DNA from 2 places in the Planococcus sp. 11815 genome. Region 1 is predicted to be linked to the other one. Evidence: riboswitches for the same ligand, from Rfam matches in the RefSeq annotation. Region 1 holds a riboswitch; the other holds the start of a gene.
What was found. Region 1 has a riboswitch for cobalamin ahead of M1Q06_RS15675 (cobyric acid synthase). Riboswitches for the same ligand answer to the same signal wherever they lie in the genome.

Region 1 (7,335 bases):
AAGAATTGCACGGCCTATTGGTGCAAAGCAGTTTTCAGGCCCAGAAAATCATGGTGGAGTTGAACTCAACTTTCAACACCCAAGAAGAAATCGTCGCGCTGTTCTCTGAACTGACAGGCGCACCAGTCGACGCTTCGTTTCTATGTTTGCCTCCGTTCCACACGGACTTCGGCAAGAACATACGCATCGGTAAAAATGTGTTTATCAATACCGGTTGTTCGTTCCAGGACCGGGGCGGCATCACCATCGGCAATGGCTCATTGATCGGCATGAATGTCTCGATCGCTACCTTGAATCATGGCTTGCCCTTGGAAACAAGAGGCACCACCATGCCCTTTCCTGTAGTTATCGGCGAAAACGTATGGATTGGCTCAAACGCCACCATCCTTCCCGGTGTTACGATTGGGGACAATGCCGTTGTGGCGGCAGGGGCTGTCGTTTCAAAAGACGTCCCTTCAAACACGGTAGTGGCAGGAGTCCCAGCAAAGGCCATAAAGAAAATTACGGAATAGCTGCGAATCATTTATTCACTAATTGGATGAGCGATAAAAAGAACGCATCGAGTCTAGGACTTGATGCGTTCTTCAACTATATAAGCCTTTTATCCATCATTTTCGGCGAAATCAAGAGCGACCGTGATATCCCCCTCTCCGACCGCTTGAGTAAATCTTTCCACATTTTCGATATAGCCGAGACGGGTATATTGATGGGAAGTTGAAAGCTTGTCATAAAAGAATACCAGGCAATCGTCTCCGTAAAGCATAATGTCCCCCGCATTAATATGCCCTGGGCTCTCAGAATTTGTTGGGAGCCTTTCTGAAAGATAAAAGAACTTTTCATTTCCATGAAGATCTTCCATATCTATGGTTAACGGAAGCAATTCAAGCAATGCTTCGGTTGTATCGCTTTCGTAAAGTTGTGCTGAGAACACTTCGTTCCCTATTTGCAATTCTAAAGCAAGTAGATTTGCCATCTCCGCTTCCTCCCTTTCCTGGTTATCCCCGTTGCTTGGTTGTTCTTCAGCATTCGGCGCATCTCTTTCATCCGTTTCGCTCGCATCACAAGCACTTAAGCCAAGAGCCATGAGGATGATACCTAATGGCAAAGCTGTTTTTTTCATTTTCATTTCCCCTTCCTGTTGAGACTATGGAGAAATTTACTGAATCTAAATTAAGTAGGCTGATTTACTCGTCTTAAATAGATATTTTATATTTTCAATATCATCATAAAGCGATGGAATTCAAATGACCAATACCTATATCAAATAGTCCGGTATATGTTTTGGGCATACGATCTTTAAAAATGCCTTCAATTTAAAAACCGGACTCCATAGAGGAAGTCCGGCTTTTTGTTCTTTACCATCCACTATTTTCTAGTAGTATCGAAAAACACATTTCTTCTTACATTGTGCTCTTGTGGGCCGCGTAAGCAGATAAGCCGAGTAATTGGTAAACCGCTGCCACGTTAATATGGCTGCGAACTTGTGCCGCTAGAAAATCATACTCTTCTTCCCTTCGCTGGGCATCGGGTTTCACATCGTCTTCCAATGGTTCTAACCCTTTTTTGACTCGTAATTCATTGACTAGTTCACGCGTGAATTTCCGGTTATGGAAAATGCCATGGAGGTATGTGCCGATCACGCTTCCATCTGCACTGACTGCCCCGTCCATCCGGCCGTCCGATAGCTGCATAAATGGCACAGTCTCCCCGCGGATAGTTGATCTTCCCAAATGGATTTCGTAGCCTGTCAGCATCTGTCCGTCTTTTACTTGCCTGCCGGTCATTAAAACGGTTTTCTTATCCCCAACAAACACCGTGTCCACCGGCAGTAAAGAAAGACCGCTTGCCACTCCCCCTTCCCCGTCGACCGCCTCATTATCTAAAAGTGATTCCCCAAGCAATTGAAAACCTCCGCAAACCCCAAAGATCTTGGTGCCTTGCTCGTGCAGCTGTTGAATCGCTCGATCAAAGCCGTTTTCTTTGAGCCACGCAGCATCAGCCAATGTGTTTTTGGTTCCGGGAATGACGAGCAGGTCAGGTGTACCGAGATCTTCGACTTTTCCGACCAAACGCACGCCCGTTTCCGGTTCATCGAAAAACGGGTCTATATCTGTGAAATTCGAGATTCGTGGGAGCCGGATGACGGCTATATCTACAGCAAACTCTCCTGGTTTCGGTTTTTTAAACCGCAGCGATGACAATGCAAGAGAATCTTCTGCATCGATTTGGACATCGAGATAAGACAAGACCCCGAGCACCGGAATGCCTGTTTCTTTCTCCAGCCAGTCAATGCCATCATCGAGCAGCTCACGCATGCCACGGAATTTATTGATGATGATTCCTTTTACACGAATTCGTTCCGATTCATCGAGCAAAGCGAGCGTTCCGACGATAGCGGCGAACGCACCACCCTTGTCGATATCCACCACTAAAATGACGGCGGCATCTGCCAAGTGGGCCATGCGCATATTGGCAATGTCTTTATCCTTCAAATTGATTTCTGCAGGGCTACCGGCACCTTCAAGTACCAGCACGTCAAAATCCTGCTGCAGCCTGCGCATCGACTGCTCGACCGCCGGCATCACTTGCTGCAAGAAATCGTCGCGATAGGTTTTTGCATTCATGTCCATAAAGTGCCGGCCATGGACAATGACTTCTGACACCATGTCCTGCTTTGGCTTGAGCAAAATTGGATTCATATCAAAAGTCGCCGGAATACGGGCTGCTTCTGCTTGAACGCCCTGCGCCCTGCCGATTTCGCCGGCTGCTTCTGTCACAAACGAATTCAGCGCCATGTTCTGTGATTTAAACGGAGCCACACGGAAGCCATCGTCTGAAAAAATTCGGCATAGCGCTGTACAAATCAAGCTTTTCCCCACATCGGAAGCTGTTCCTTGAATCATAATCGAAACTGCTGGCATACTTTTCCCTCCACTCGTCAAAATAGAAAAATCCCCCGCGTGCCGCAAGGGATTGAGAAAAAACAGCGAAAAAAAGGCTGACTCCCAGCTTGTCCTTGCAAGCAAACGGGCATCCGCATAAAGGCAGGTCTCCTGGCTCGTGATCATCGCCTTCTGAATCTTCCCGAAGCATCGCTTCAGTGGCTTTTTCAGATGGCTCTCACTTACAGTGGCGGGACCGCGCCGGAATTCAACCGGCTTCCCTTTTAACTCATGTTCAAGACATAAGCAACTTTATGCATTGGATTCAAACTCTATTTTTCTTTTCATTATATACACAGTCATTCTTTCCTCACTAGCTTTACTTTCGAAGGTGACGTGGCCATCGAGTTTTTGGGATAAGTTTAAATTAAAGAGAAAGCTTGTTTTACTGTTGAATCATTCGATTTTGGCAGAAGTCCGGAAACTTATCTTTACATCAGAACTAGTAATAAATCAGTTTTTGTAATGTTTCTCCTGAAGCCATTTCAAGGCTCGTCAAAAAAAGTAAAAATGGCCATTCCGCTAAAAATCGGAATGGCCATTTTTATCCTATTCTATTTCCTTCGCATCTTTTAATGTGAAGATAATAAAAATAAGTTTGGAGTCAGTATTCTGAATATAACTTAACTGGACTTAAGTTCCATTTAAAACAAGGATTAACCTCTCCGTATAACTGGTTTTAAAAGTATGATAAGGTAAAAATATGGAAATCAAAATTTAAGAAGGGAGCCAAAACCTTGTTAAAGAAACTAAATAGAATTTTTATGATTTCAATGGTCATATTGTTTTTATTCGTCATATCAGCCTGCAGCTCCCAAATAGAAGACACACAACAAGAAGTCGTGGAGCCTAATAAACAAGACACTCAAGAAGAGTATCTAGGACGAAATCTTGAGATAGGGGTATTAGGCACTCCGCCAGAAATAGACTCAGAGAAAATCACTTTCAGTACGGTGGAGATCGAAGAGTTGAGTATCGAAACAGTCGAACAATACGATAGTTTTTTCGTCATGGAAGAGTATTTAGAAAGGGCTGCTGATAGTCCCTATACTGAAGTATTTGCAAATTCAGATGTTCTCTTTTTCTTCATCCAAACAGAAGCTTATTACTTTCCCTTTGTGGACGATGAGATAAGTTACACAGATTATTCCAAAAGAGTCCATGATGAGGAAATCTTTTCTTTAGGCTATTACCCGGCGGCTGAAGAAGGCGCTTCAAGTTGGCAATTCAATATTTTAGCTAAGGATCTTTCTGAGGAAGAATATGAAGAAGTTGTAAGAGGGCTTTATTACGAAATGTTTTATGTCATCAGAGATTTAAATTAAGTTATAAGGCGGGATACCTCCACTTGATAGAAAAGTGGAGGTATCCCGTTCTCTATTTGCTTTGATGTGAATGCAACTTGATTTAGATTAAGTTATATTCAGATCATCAGGAAATTTTTCTGTTTTTTTTCTTGGATTTTAACGAGTCTAATGAGCCAGTATAAAGCAATCCATGGCAGAATAAATTTAGTGGTCCAGGCAATTGCATTCGGGAAAAAAATGATCGAATTAATACCGATAGCTGATGCTAATACCCATAATAGAGCAATTATTATTGTTAATATTAAGTACTTCAATTGGTTCATCCCTTCTAAGAAAGGTTTAATATGTGAATGCAAATTAATTTATATTAAGTTACATTTACTCTTTTAATTACCTTATTATTTCTTATCCCAGATAAGTACGACTTAGTTCTATGCTTTTTTAAATTATATTTTTCTACTGTTATAGTTTTTTATTAAAGTTGCTACAATCGCAATTATAAAAACGATGAAACTATTTATTAAGAGACAGTAACCTACTTGCATGCCATAAAATATTGCAAAAGCATCACGAATAAGAAATAGTGCCAGTGCACCGCCGATTGTCCCAAATAATATCGCTAATAATAGTATTGTAAACGCTACAGAATATAGATTTTTCTTTTTCTTATAGCCTTTAAACCCAATAATATTTGCGACAATTATAAAGAAAACCAGAAGTATTAAGAAAAAGTAAGTCATTTAACCCTTCCTTACATAATTTTGGTTTCTTGAATTTCAAAGTCATTGCCATAAAGACTTTCTTTTAATCTTTGGTAGTTGAATGTAACTTAAGTGCGGTGAGTTACATTCGACTTTTTCAAACATCAACTACATTTAGACTAACACCAACTCCCATAATATGTATATGAAATAATTACCTTTACTTTATTGAATAAAATCGTTCGTAAGAGTACAGATTCACAAAAAGGAGAGAAGATGTGCTTAGCACACCTTCTCTCCTTTGAAATACACATGACTTCCGATAATCCGGCAATATGTAAACTAAATCTTTGTATTAATTGATAAGAACTTTAGAATACAGACTTCTATCCACAAGAAGTAACAGTTTTTCTTTGTTCTATTTGAGAGCATTAAGTATGTTAATACTAAGCGTAATCCTCTCGACTCATTAGACATATTCGATCGAGAGTACCGTATTAGCATCATGTCAATCTAAGACTTAATTAATTTCTTTTAAAATGAATTAAAAGCAGCAAATTATTAACGCAATAATTTGCTGCTTTTAGAAAGTTAGCCAGTAAGCATTACTTTAATTTTATCGTTAATTAGTTTCCTGTTAAGAAAGTAAAAAACAATTTACTTAATAATCGTATCTCTTGCACCGTCTACTACAATATCTGTTCCATTTATATAACTAGCTTTGTCAGACGCTAAAAATGCTAAAACATCCGAAACTTCATTTGGACTAGCGAATCGCTTCATCGGCAACATTTGAGCTGTTTCCTCAAGTTGTTCGCTCGTTAGCATCTCTTGAGCCATAGGCGTAAGGATAGCTCCTGGAAGGATCGCATTGATTCGAATGTTTTTATTAGCGAATTCATAAGCTGCTTGTTTTGTAAGACCTCGTACCGCAAATTTTGAAGCGGTATACGCAGGGTTTGCTTCAGCGCTTGCTCTCAACCCAGCAAGTGAAGAAATATTGATGATGGCTCCGTCATTTTTTTCAATCATGATCGGTAAAACCGCTCTCATACCATAAAAGACGCCAGATTGATTTATATCAATTATTTTTTTATACAGGCCTTCTTCCATTTCCAAGAGGCCGGTTATTCCGCCAGCCAATCCCGCATTGTTTACTAAAATATCGATAGTTCCAAATGTCTTGATGGTCTGCTGAACTAGAGCATCCCAACTATTGGTATTCGTCACATCCAATTCGATGAATAAGGCGTCTTCCCCCAGTTCCAAAGCAAGTTTTTTTCCTGCTTCGACATCAACATCCCCGATAACAACTTTTGCGCCTTCCTCGATAAACTTTTTGGAATGGGCTTCCCCCATGCCTTTTGAACCTCCGGTGATAATAGCGACTTTACCTTCTAATAATTTCATCTTAATTCCTCCTAAATTTAATTTATGATTTTACTTGTGTACTTTTAGTAATTGTTACTAGATGACTTCGACTGAGAATTTGTACTGAATTATCTTGCATAAAGGGTGTCAACAATTTCTTCAATCACCTCCTGGCAAGTGAGGATCTGTTGAATCCCGCCAGCTGCTTCAGAAACGCTAATCGTCCCGTTAACCAGATCCCCATCCAACATCCCTACCTTGAACCCTTCACCGTAATATTGATAGGCTTCTTCGTGCTTGCCTTGATTGATTAACTCCAATGCTTTCTTCCCGGCTTCTGTCGGAATGGTTCTCAAGTTCCCAATGGCTGATTTGAATTCAATGAATTCCTCGCTTCTTACAGCCAGGATCGCTTTTTTGGTTTCGATGCTGGCTGGATTTTCCTCGGTCGCGATAAATCGGGTCCCCATATAGACGCCTTCCGCGCCCATGGCAAATGCCGCTTTGGCTCCCTGGCCATCCACGATGCCGCCAGCCGCTAGAACCGGAATTTTCACAAGCGAAGCAATCTGCGGAACAAGGGACAGCGTACTGATTTTGTAATCGCTCATATGGCCTCCCGCTTCATACCCCGTCACAATCAGGGCGTCCACGCCCATTTTTTCAGCTTCCACCAGTTTGTCCACCGTCGGGCTTAAATCCCGATAAATCACATTAATTCCCTGTGCCTTAAGCCGTTTCAGTTCCCGTTCGACCACGTTCTGGCCAATGGCAATGACATTCTTCACCTCTTCTTTGACCAGCACTTCAAACACTGCATTCGTAAAGGGATCTTCTGAAGCCCCGCCCATCGGAAAGATGTAATTGACCGCAAATGGTTTGTTGGTCAATGCCTTCACTTTGCGAATTTCGTTGGTTAAGCGATCGGCCATATCTTCTGCACTTGTTGCCTTCTCTGTCTGGCCGGCATTCGGGCCAAGTACGCCCATTCCGCCAGCATTTGAAACGGCCGCG
Region 2 (7,335 bases), 440 kb from region 1:
CCGACACTCGACGGCCGTCCGGTCTACATTACGATCGATATGGACGTGCTCGATCCAGCACACGCGCCAGGCACTGGGACGGTCGATGCTGGCGGCATCACATCGCGCGAACTGCTCGCATCGATCCATGCCATCGCAGCATCGGGCGTCAACGTCGTCGGCTTCGACCTCGTTGAACTCGCGCCAGTTTACGATCATTCCGATCAAACAGCGAACACGGCAAGCAAACTCATCCGCGAAATGATTCTTGGCTGGGTTAAATAAGAAAAGCGGAAGCGCCTGTCCAGCTCCGACAGGCATAAGACGATCTGGCGCAGCGGCGCTCTTTGCCGCACAGCCAGAGTGGCTTATGGCCCCGAGGAGCTAGGCGCTGGAGCTAGACAATAAGAAAAGCGGAAGCGCCTGTTCAGCTCCGACAGGCGTAAGACGAATGACCGAAGCGGCGCTCTTTGCCGCACAGGGCAGTCGGCTTACGACCCGAGAGGCAAGCCGCTGGAGCTGGACAATAAGAAAAGCGAAAGCGCCTGTTCAGCTCCGACAGGCGTAAGACGATCTGGCGCAGCGGCGCTCTTTGCCGCACAGCCAGAGTGGCTTATGGCCCCGAGGAGCTGGGCGCTGGAGCTGGACAAGAAGAAAAGCGGAAGCGCCTTTCCAATTCCAAAAACGAAAACAAAGCCGGCCTGTATTTAACAGGCCGGCTTTGTTTTGCCTAAAACTAAATCACGGCAATGGAAAGCCCTTTGTCATTTATAGAAGCATCGGAGGAGCTGGCTCGGATTAGATTGAAAAAACGGCGCCAATCGGGCTATAATGAAAAGGTTATTATTTATCGGAAAGGCGGATGCACATGAAGAAATCGGTGAAAATCAAATTGACGACGATCATCCGCCAGCCGGGTGCTGAAGATCAAGTGATGGAACTGCGTTCAGAAGGCGTTCTGACCGTGAAAAATGGACGCCGCTATCTGCAATACGATGAGCGGCAAGATGATCTCGATATCCGGACAACGGTCAAACTCGGTGAAACGGATGCGGTCGTGATGCGCAGCGGAGGTTTGCAGATGCGCCTGCCGTTTCTGTTGGATAAGGAACAGACCGGCAATTTGCGCCACGGGGAAGAATCGTTCATGCTCACGACCAAAGCACATGAACTCATCATGACGGAAAGCCGTTTCAAAGTGCGCTATGACTTAGCGCTCGGAAACGATTTTGCCGGCGAATACGAAATGGAAATACAGTTTATGGAGGGAACCAAATGAACGCAGTAGAACAAGTACAGCAAAACATTAAACAGGCGATCGCCGAAGCGGTCCAAAAAGCGGGACTTACAGAAGAACCGGTTCAGGTCCAATTGGAATCGCCGAGAGATAAAGCGAACGGCGATTACGCAACAAACGTGGCCATGCAATTGACGCGTCTTGCGAAAAAGCCGCCGCGCGCAATCGCAGAAGCCATCGTGGAAAACTTGGACACCCAGTCAGCGAATATCGAAAAAGTCGAAATCGCAGGCCCTGGCTTCATCAACATCATCATCAAAAAAGATTATTTGAACGATGTCATCAAAACTGTACTTGAGCAAGGCGAAGAGTATGGCCGCTCGAACTCCGGCAACAGCCAGCGCGTCCAAGTCGAGTTCGTCTCTGCGAACCCGACAGGCGATCTTCATCTGGGTCACGCACGCGGTTCCTCTGTTGGCGATTCGATGTGCAATATCCTGGACCTTGCCGGCTATGACGTGTCCCGTGAGTATTACATCAACGATGCGGGCAACCAGATCAATAATTTGGCTTTGTCGATTGAAGGGCGTTATTTCGAAGCGCTTGGCAAAGGTGAAAGTATGCCTGAAGATGGCTACCGCGGGCAAGACATTATCGATATCGCTGCGGCACTCGTTGAAGAGCACGGTGATAAATTCCTTCATATGACAGAACAAGAACGTTATAAAGCATTCCGTGAACACGGCTTGAAAGTGGAGCTTGCGAAATTGCAGAAAGACTTGGCCGATTTCCGCGTCCATTTCGATGTGTGGTATTCGGAAACTTCCCTTTACGAAAACGGCAAGATCGACGCGGCATTGAAAAAACTGCGCGACAATGGCCATATTTACGAAGAAGACGGCGCCACTTGGTTCCGCTCGACAACATTCGGCGATGACAAAGACCGTGTGCTTATCAAAAACGATGGCACCTACACCTATTTGACGCCGGATATCGCTTACCACGAAGACAAAATCCAGCGCGGCTTCGACAAGCTCATCAATATTTGGGGAGCTGACCACCATGGCTACATCCCACGCATGAAAGCAGCAATCGAAGCGCTTGGCTACGACCGCGATACGCTTGAAGTGAGCATCATCCAAATGGTGCAATTGTATAAAGACGGCGAGAAAATGAAAATGAGCAAACGTACCGGTAAAGCCGTGACGATGCGCGAATTGGTCGACTTGGTCGGCCTAGACGCGGTCCGTTATTTCTTTGCGATGCGCTCCGGCGATTCCCATATGGATTTCGACTTGGATTTGGCCGTTTCCCAGTCCAACGAAAACCCGGTTTATTATTCCCAGTACGCACATGCGCGCATCTGCTCGATCTTGCGCCAGGCAGCGGAGCAGAACTTCACCGCTTCGACTGAGCATCTGGAGCTGTTGACGGACGAAAAGGAAATCGAAGTATTGAAGAAAATCGGCGATTTCCCACAAGTCATCGCAGATGCTGCAAAACTCCGTGCGCCTCACCGCGTCACGACTTATATCCATGAACTGGCGTCGAACTTCCACAGTTTCTATAACGCCAATAAAGTATTGGATGCTAGCAATGAAGAATTGACGCGTTCGCGCCTTGCCCTGATCGAAGGGGTTAAGACGACACTCGCAAATGCCTTGAAGACAGTCGGCGTCCAAGCTCCTGAAAAAATGTAGAAGACAACTAGAGCTTTCGGTGTATAATGGAGTCATCAAATCAACTGAATAGCAATCATGAAGGTGCTTATGTCTAAGAACATGAGTTAAAAGGGAAGCCGGTGCAATTCCGGCGCGGTCCCGCCACTGTATGTGAGAGCAAACTGCAAGGCCACTAGGAGATCCCGGGAAGGCGCAGCAAGCGATGACCACAAGCCAGGAGACCTGCCTTCATGAACACCGAACCGAAAGCTTGCGAGGACAGGCCGGACGCGCTTGTTTTTTGCGAACCCGTCCTGTAAGTCCTCTGCATCCTTTATGCAGGGGACTTTTTTAATGAAATGTGGAAGCGGCTGTTCAGCTCCGACAGGTATAAGACAATCTGGCGAAGCGGCGCTTTTTGCCGCACAGCCAGAGTGGCTTATGACCCGAGGAGCTAGGCGCTGGAACTAGCCACCAAGAAAAGCGTAAGCGGCTGAATGGAGGCTAAGCTAAATGCGCGACGTCCTGTCGCAACGCTTAGCTGACTCACATCCTGTGAGCCCCCGAGCGAGCGCTTGGTAGGGAAAAAACAAAACACCAGGAGGAATAAGGATGAAAAATATATGGAAATTCGGGACGGCTGCAGGAATGGCCGCAATTGTACTGGCTGGATGCGGCGACGAAGCGGCACCTGTCGAAGATCAAGATGTAGAAACACCGGCTGAACCGCCGTCGGAAGTAGCGGAAGCGGAATTCCCGGTTACCTTAGTCGATGCAATGGGCGATGAAGTAGTCATCGAAGAAGAACCGGAATCATTTGTTTCGATGATTCCTTCTAATACAGAAATCGCCTATGAGCTTGGGCTGGGCGAAAAAATGGTCGGCGTTTCGGATTTCGACAATTATCCGGAAGAAGTAGCAGATCTAGAAAAAATCGGCGGCCAAGAATTCAATGTAGAGAAAATCATCAGCCTGCAGCCGGATGTCGTTTTGGCCCATGAATCAGGGCTTGGCATGGGAACTGAAGGATATCAGCAGCTGCGTGATGCCGGATTGAATGTCTTTGTCGTAGAAAACGCAGAAACATTTGATGAAGTATATGAAACGATTTCCGTCATAGGCCAAGTGTCAGGCGCAGTGGAAGCAGCAGACGGGTTAATCGAGGAAATGGAAGCGCAAGTCGCGGAAGTTGAAGAACTGGCGGCTGGTGTCGACGAATCCAAATCGGTCTTCGTAGAGATTGGCAGCGAACCGGAACTTTATACAGCCGGTACAGGTACGTTCATCCATGAAATGCTGACAATGATTCAAGCTGAAAATGTCGCAGGAGGCGAAGAAGGCTGGATCAGCATGGATCCGGAAGCAGTTGTTGCGGCAAACCCTGAAATCATCATCACCACAGAAGGCGGTTATATCGAAAATGCTGCTGAATTGATCAAAGAGCGCAGCGGTTATGCAGATGTGACGGCCGTGCAAGAAGATGCCATTTATGAATTGAACCCTGATACTGTCACGCGTCCAGGCCCGCGTTTGACGGAAGGCTTGATGACTTTGGCAGAAGTGATTTATCCGGAGACATTCAGTGAGTAAATCTGCACTCGCCTATGTAGTCTCCCTGATTTTATTGGGCGGGGCAGTAGTGCTCGGAGTGACGGTCGGGACGGTGCCAATTTCACCGGCGGTTATCTGGAACCCTTCATCGGACGAAGCAGCTGCGAATATTTTATGGAATATCCGCATGCCGCGTGTGGTGCTTGCGGGACTAGTCGGTGCGGCACTTGCGATTGCGGGCGCAGCTTTTCAAGGCTTGCTGAAAAACCCGCTCGCTGATCCATATACTTTGGGAGTGTCGTCCGGTGCCGCTGTCGGTGCCGTGATGACGCTTTTTTTCGGCATCTCCATTCCGTTTCTTGGCCTGTTCACCTTGCCGGTCATCAGCATGATCGGCGCTTTGATCACGATGCTCGCCGTCATGGGTTTTGCACGGCTTGTCGACCGGTCGATGAAGATGGAAACAGTTATTTTGACCGGCATCATCTTCAGTTCATTCCTGGGGTCGATCATGTCTTTGATGATTGCGTTGACCGGTGAAGAACTGCGGCAGATCATCGGCTGGCTGCTTGGCAGCGTGTCGATGCGCGGCTGGCCCTATGTCCAGATGGCGCTGCCGTTTGTGCTTGTCGGTTCATTCGTCTTATGGCTTTACCGCCGTGAATTAAACGCGATGCTATTCGGTGAAGAACGTGCACAACATTTGGGTGTAGACGTCAGGAAGAGCAAGATGGCGATTTTGATCGGCGGATCGGTCCTGACGGGATCAGCAGTTGCAGTATCTGGAACCATCGGCTTTGTTGGCTTGGTCGTCCCGCACATCACGCGCCTCGTATGGGGCTCTGACCACCGCCATGTCTTGCCGTTATCGTTTATCAACGGGGCTGCGCTTTTAATTGTTTGCGACTTGGTGGCGCGGACGATCATTTCACCGACCGAATTGCCGATTGGCGTTATTACTGCGTTTATCGGGGCGCCGGTCTTTGCATTCATCTTTTTCCGCCAGCGCAGAGGAGGGCTTTAAATGTTGCAAATTGAAAAGTTGTCAGGCGGCTATGGCGACAAGAAAATCGTCGACCGCATCTCATTCGGTGTCGAAAAAGGCCGCATGCTTGGCATACTCGGGCCGAATGGCAGCGGCAAATCTACCTTGATGAAATTGATCAGCGGCGTCTTGGAGCCGACAGCCGGCGTTGTCCGGATCGACGGTAAGCCTGTTGGCGATTTCCCAGCTAAGGAATTGGCCCGCAAGATGGCGGTTTTGCCGCAGCTGCATGCGCATGCTTTTTCACACACTGTCCGTGAAACGGTTTCTCTCGGCAGGTATCCGCATCAAAGCGGCTGGTTTTCGTCTTGGTCCGAAGAAGATGAAGCGGCAGTCCAGGAAGCGATGAAGCTCATGGACATCAGCCACTATGAATCGACATTACTTGAAGAGATGTCCGGAGGCGAACAGCAGCGCGTTTTCGTAGCGCAAGCCTTGGCGCAAAACGCGGCGGTCTTGCTCCTTGACGAGCCGACCAACCATCTCGATATCAACCACCAGAAAGAATTGTTGGATACCATCAAAAAACAGGCGATCGAAAAAGAATTGACGGTTATCTCCATCTTCCATGACATCAATTTGGCTTCCATGTATTGCGATGAACTTCTATTGATGGACGAAGGAAACATCGTCCGAATAGGAGAGCCCCACGAAGTTGTCAGGACGCATGATGTCGAATCTGTCTACCAGACGCGTGTCAGCAATCACCCCCATCCGGAGCTGCCGAAGCCGCAAATCACTTTATTGCCTGGCGTTCGCAGAAAGCCGGCGGGACAGCGAGTGAGAGCAGAAGATTTTCTCGTGACCCCGGAATTTGTCGCCTACCAAAGCCAGCTTCCACTGAAGACCGTTTCGTCTGCCGTCGTCAACGCGGGTTCTGGATGGTTCCGCAATTTCCTCAATCGACGCGTCGATGCCAGCTATAATATCGACAATAGTTTTGAGGAAATGGTCGATTATATCGAAGACAGCGGATTGAAAGCGACGGATACCGTAGCGATGATGACCGCTGTCCGCACTGAGCATGCCATTGTCCGTGAATACGCGGGGGATTTCGGCAGCATCGTCGTGGCGGTGACAGCGGGTGTCGGAAACGGCGTCGATGTATCGCAGGCCGTGGCGCGCGAACAGCGCGTCGGCACCATCAACACGTGGATCATGGTAAACGGCATTCTGTCGGATGAAGCTTTTATTCAAGCGATGATCACAGCGACTGAAGCTAAAACGAAAGCTTTGCAGCATGAAGAAGTCATCGATCCGCTAACCGGAACGATCGCGACGGGCACCTCAACCGATAGTTGCCTGGTCGCCGCTACGCAGCAAGGAGAAGCGCTGCCGTATGCAGGGCCGATTACTGAAGTAGGGAAACTCATCGGCACAGGTGTCTTCGAATGTACAGTTGAAGCGATCCACCTTTACCGCGAGGCGAAAAAAGCATGATCCACCATGTGTTGGCAATCGGCATCGGCCTATTGCTCGACCGCCTAATCGGGGATCCGCCGGCATGGCCCCATCCTGTTCGGTGGATCGGCACCTTAATTAATGGGTTAAAAAAACGGCTGAATGTACCACAGTATGCGTTTCGCAACGGTTTTGCCATGCTTTCGATTGTATTGGCGATTGTCGCAACGGCTACGGTCGCGATCGTTACTGTTGCCTATTCGCTCCATCCGGCGATCGGAGTTTTAGCTGAAGCGCTGTTGATCGCTTCCGGTTTGTCGCAGAAAAGCTTGAAACAGGCAGCGGAAGATGTTTACACGCCGCTCGTCCAAGGTGATTTTGCGCTTGCCCGCAACAAGCTGTCATGGATTGTCGGGCGCGACACAGAAACTTTGGGAGAAAGCGAGATCACCCGCGGCGTC

Region 2: another riboswitch for cobalamin. It lies ahead of M1Q06_RS13485 (ABC transporter substrate-binding protein); the one in region 1 lies ahead of M1Q06_RS15675 (cobyric acid synthase).

The regions. Positions count from the first base shown of each region.
Region 1 is NZ_CP096991.1:3,121,624-3,128,958, forward strand. Features, by position in the region: gene M1Q06_RS15665 (DapH/DapD/GlmU-related protein) at 1-512, shown strand, start outside; gene M1Q06_RS15670 (cyclophilin-like fold protein) at 602-1,120, opposite strand; gene M1Q06_RS15675 (cobyric acid synthase) at 1,401-2,921, opposite strand; cobalamin riboswitch at 3,027-3,211, opposite strand; gene M1Q06_RS15680 (hypothetical protein) at 3,680-4,267, shown strand; gene M1Q06_RS15685 (3-isopropylmalate dehydrogenase) at 4,696-4,989, opposite strand; gene M1Q06_RS15690 (SDR family NAD(P)-dependent oxidoreductase) at 5,608-6,360, opposite strand; gene M1Q06_RS15695 (NAD(P)H-dependent flavin oxidoreductase) at 6,450-7,335, opposite strand, start outside.
Region 2 is NZ_CP096991.1:2,678,812-2,686,146, reverse strand. Features, by position in the region: gene speB (agmatinase) at 1-264, shown strand, start outside; gene M1Q06_RS13495 (DUF1934 domain-containing protein) at 848-1,258, shown strand; gene argS (arginine--tRNA ligase) at 1,255-2,916, shown strand; cobalamin riboswitch at 2,961-3,142, shown strand; gene M1Q06_RS13485 (ABC transporter substrate-binding protein) at 3,490-4,467, shown strand; gene M1Q06_RS13480 (FecCD family ABC transporter permease) at 4,460-5,452, shown strand; gene M1Q06_RS13475 (adenosylcobinamide amidohydrolase) at 5,453-6,913, shown strand; gene cbiB (adenosylcobinamide-phosphate synthase CbiB) at 6,910-7,335, shown strand, end outside.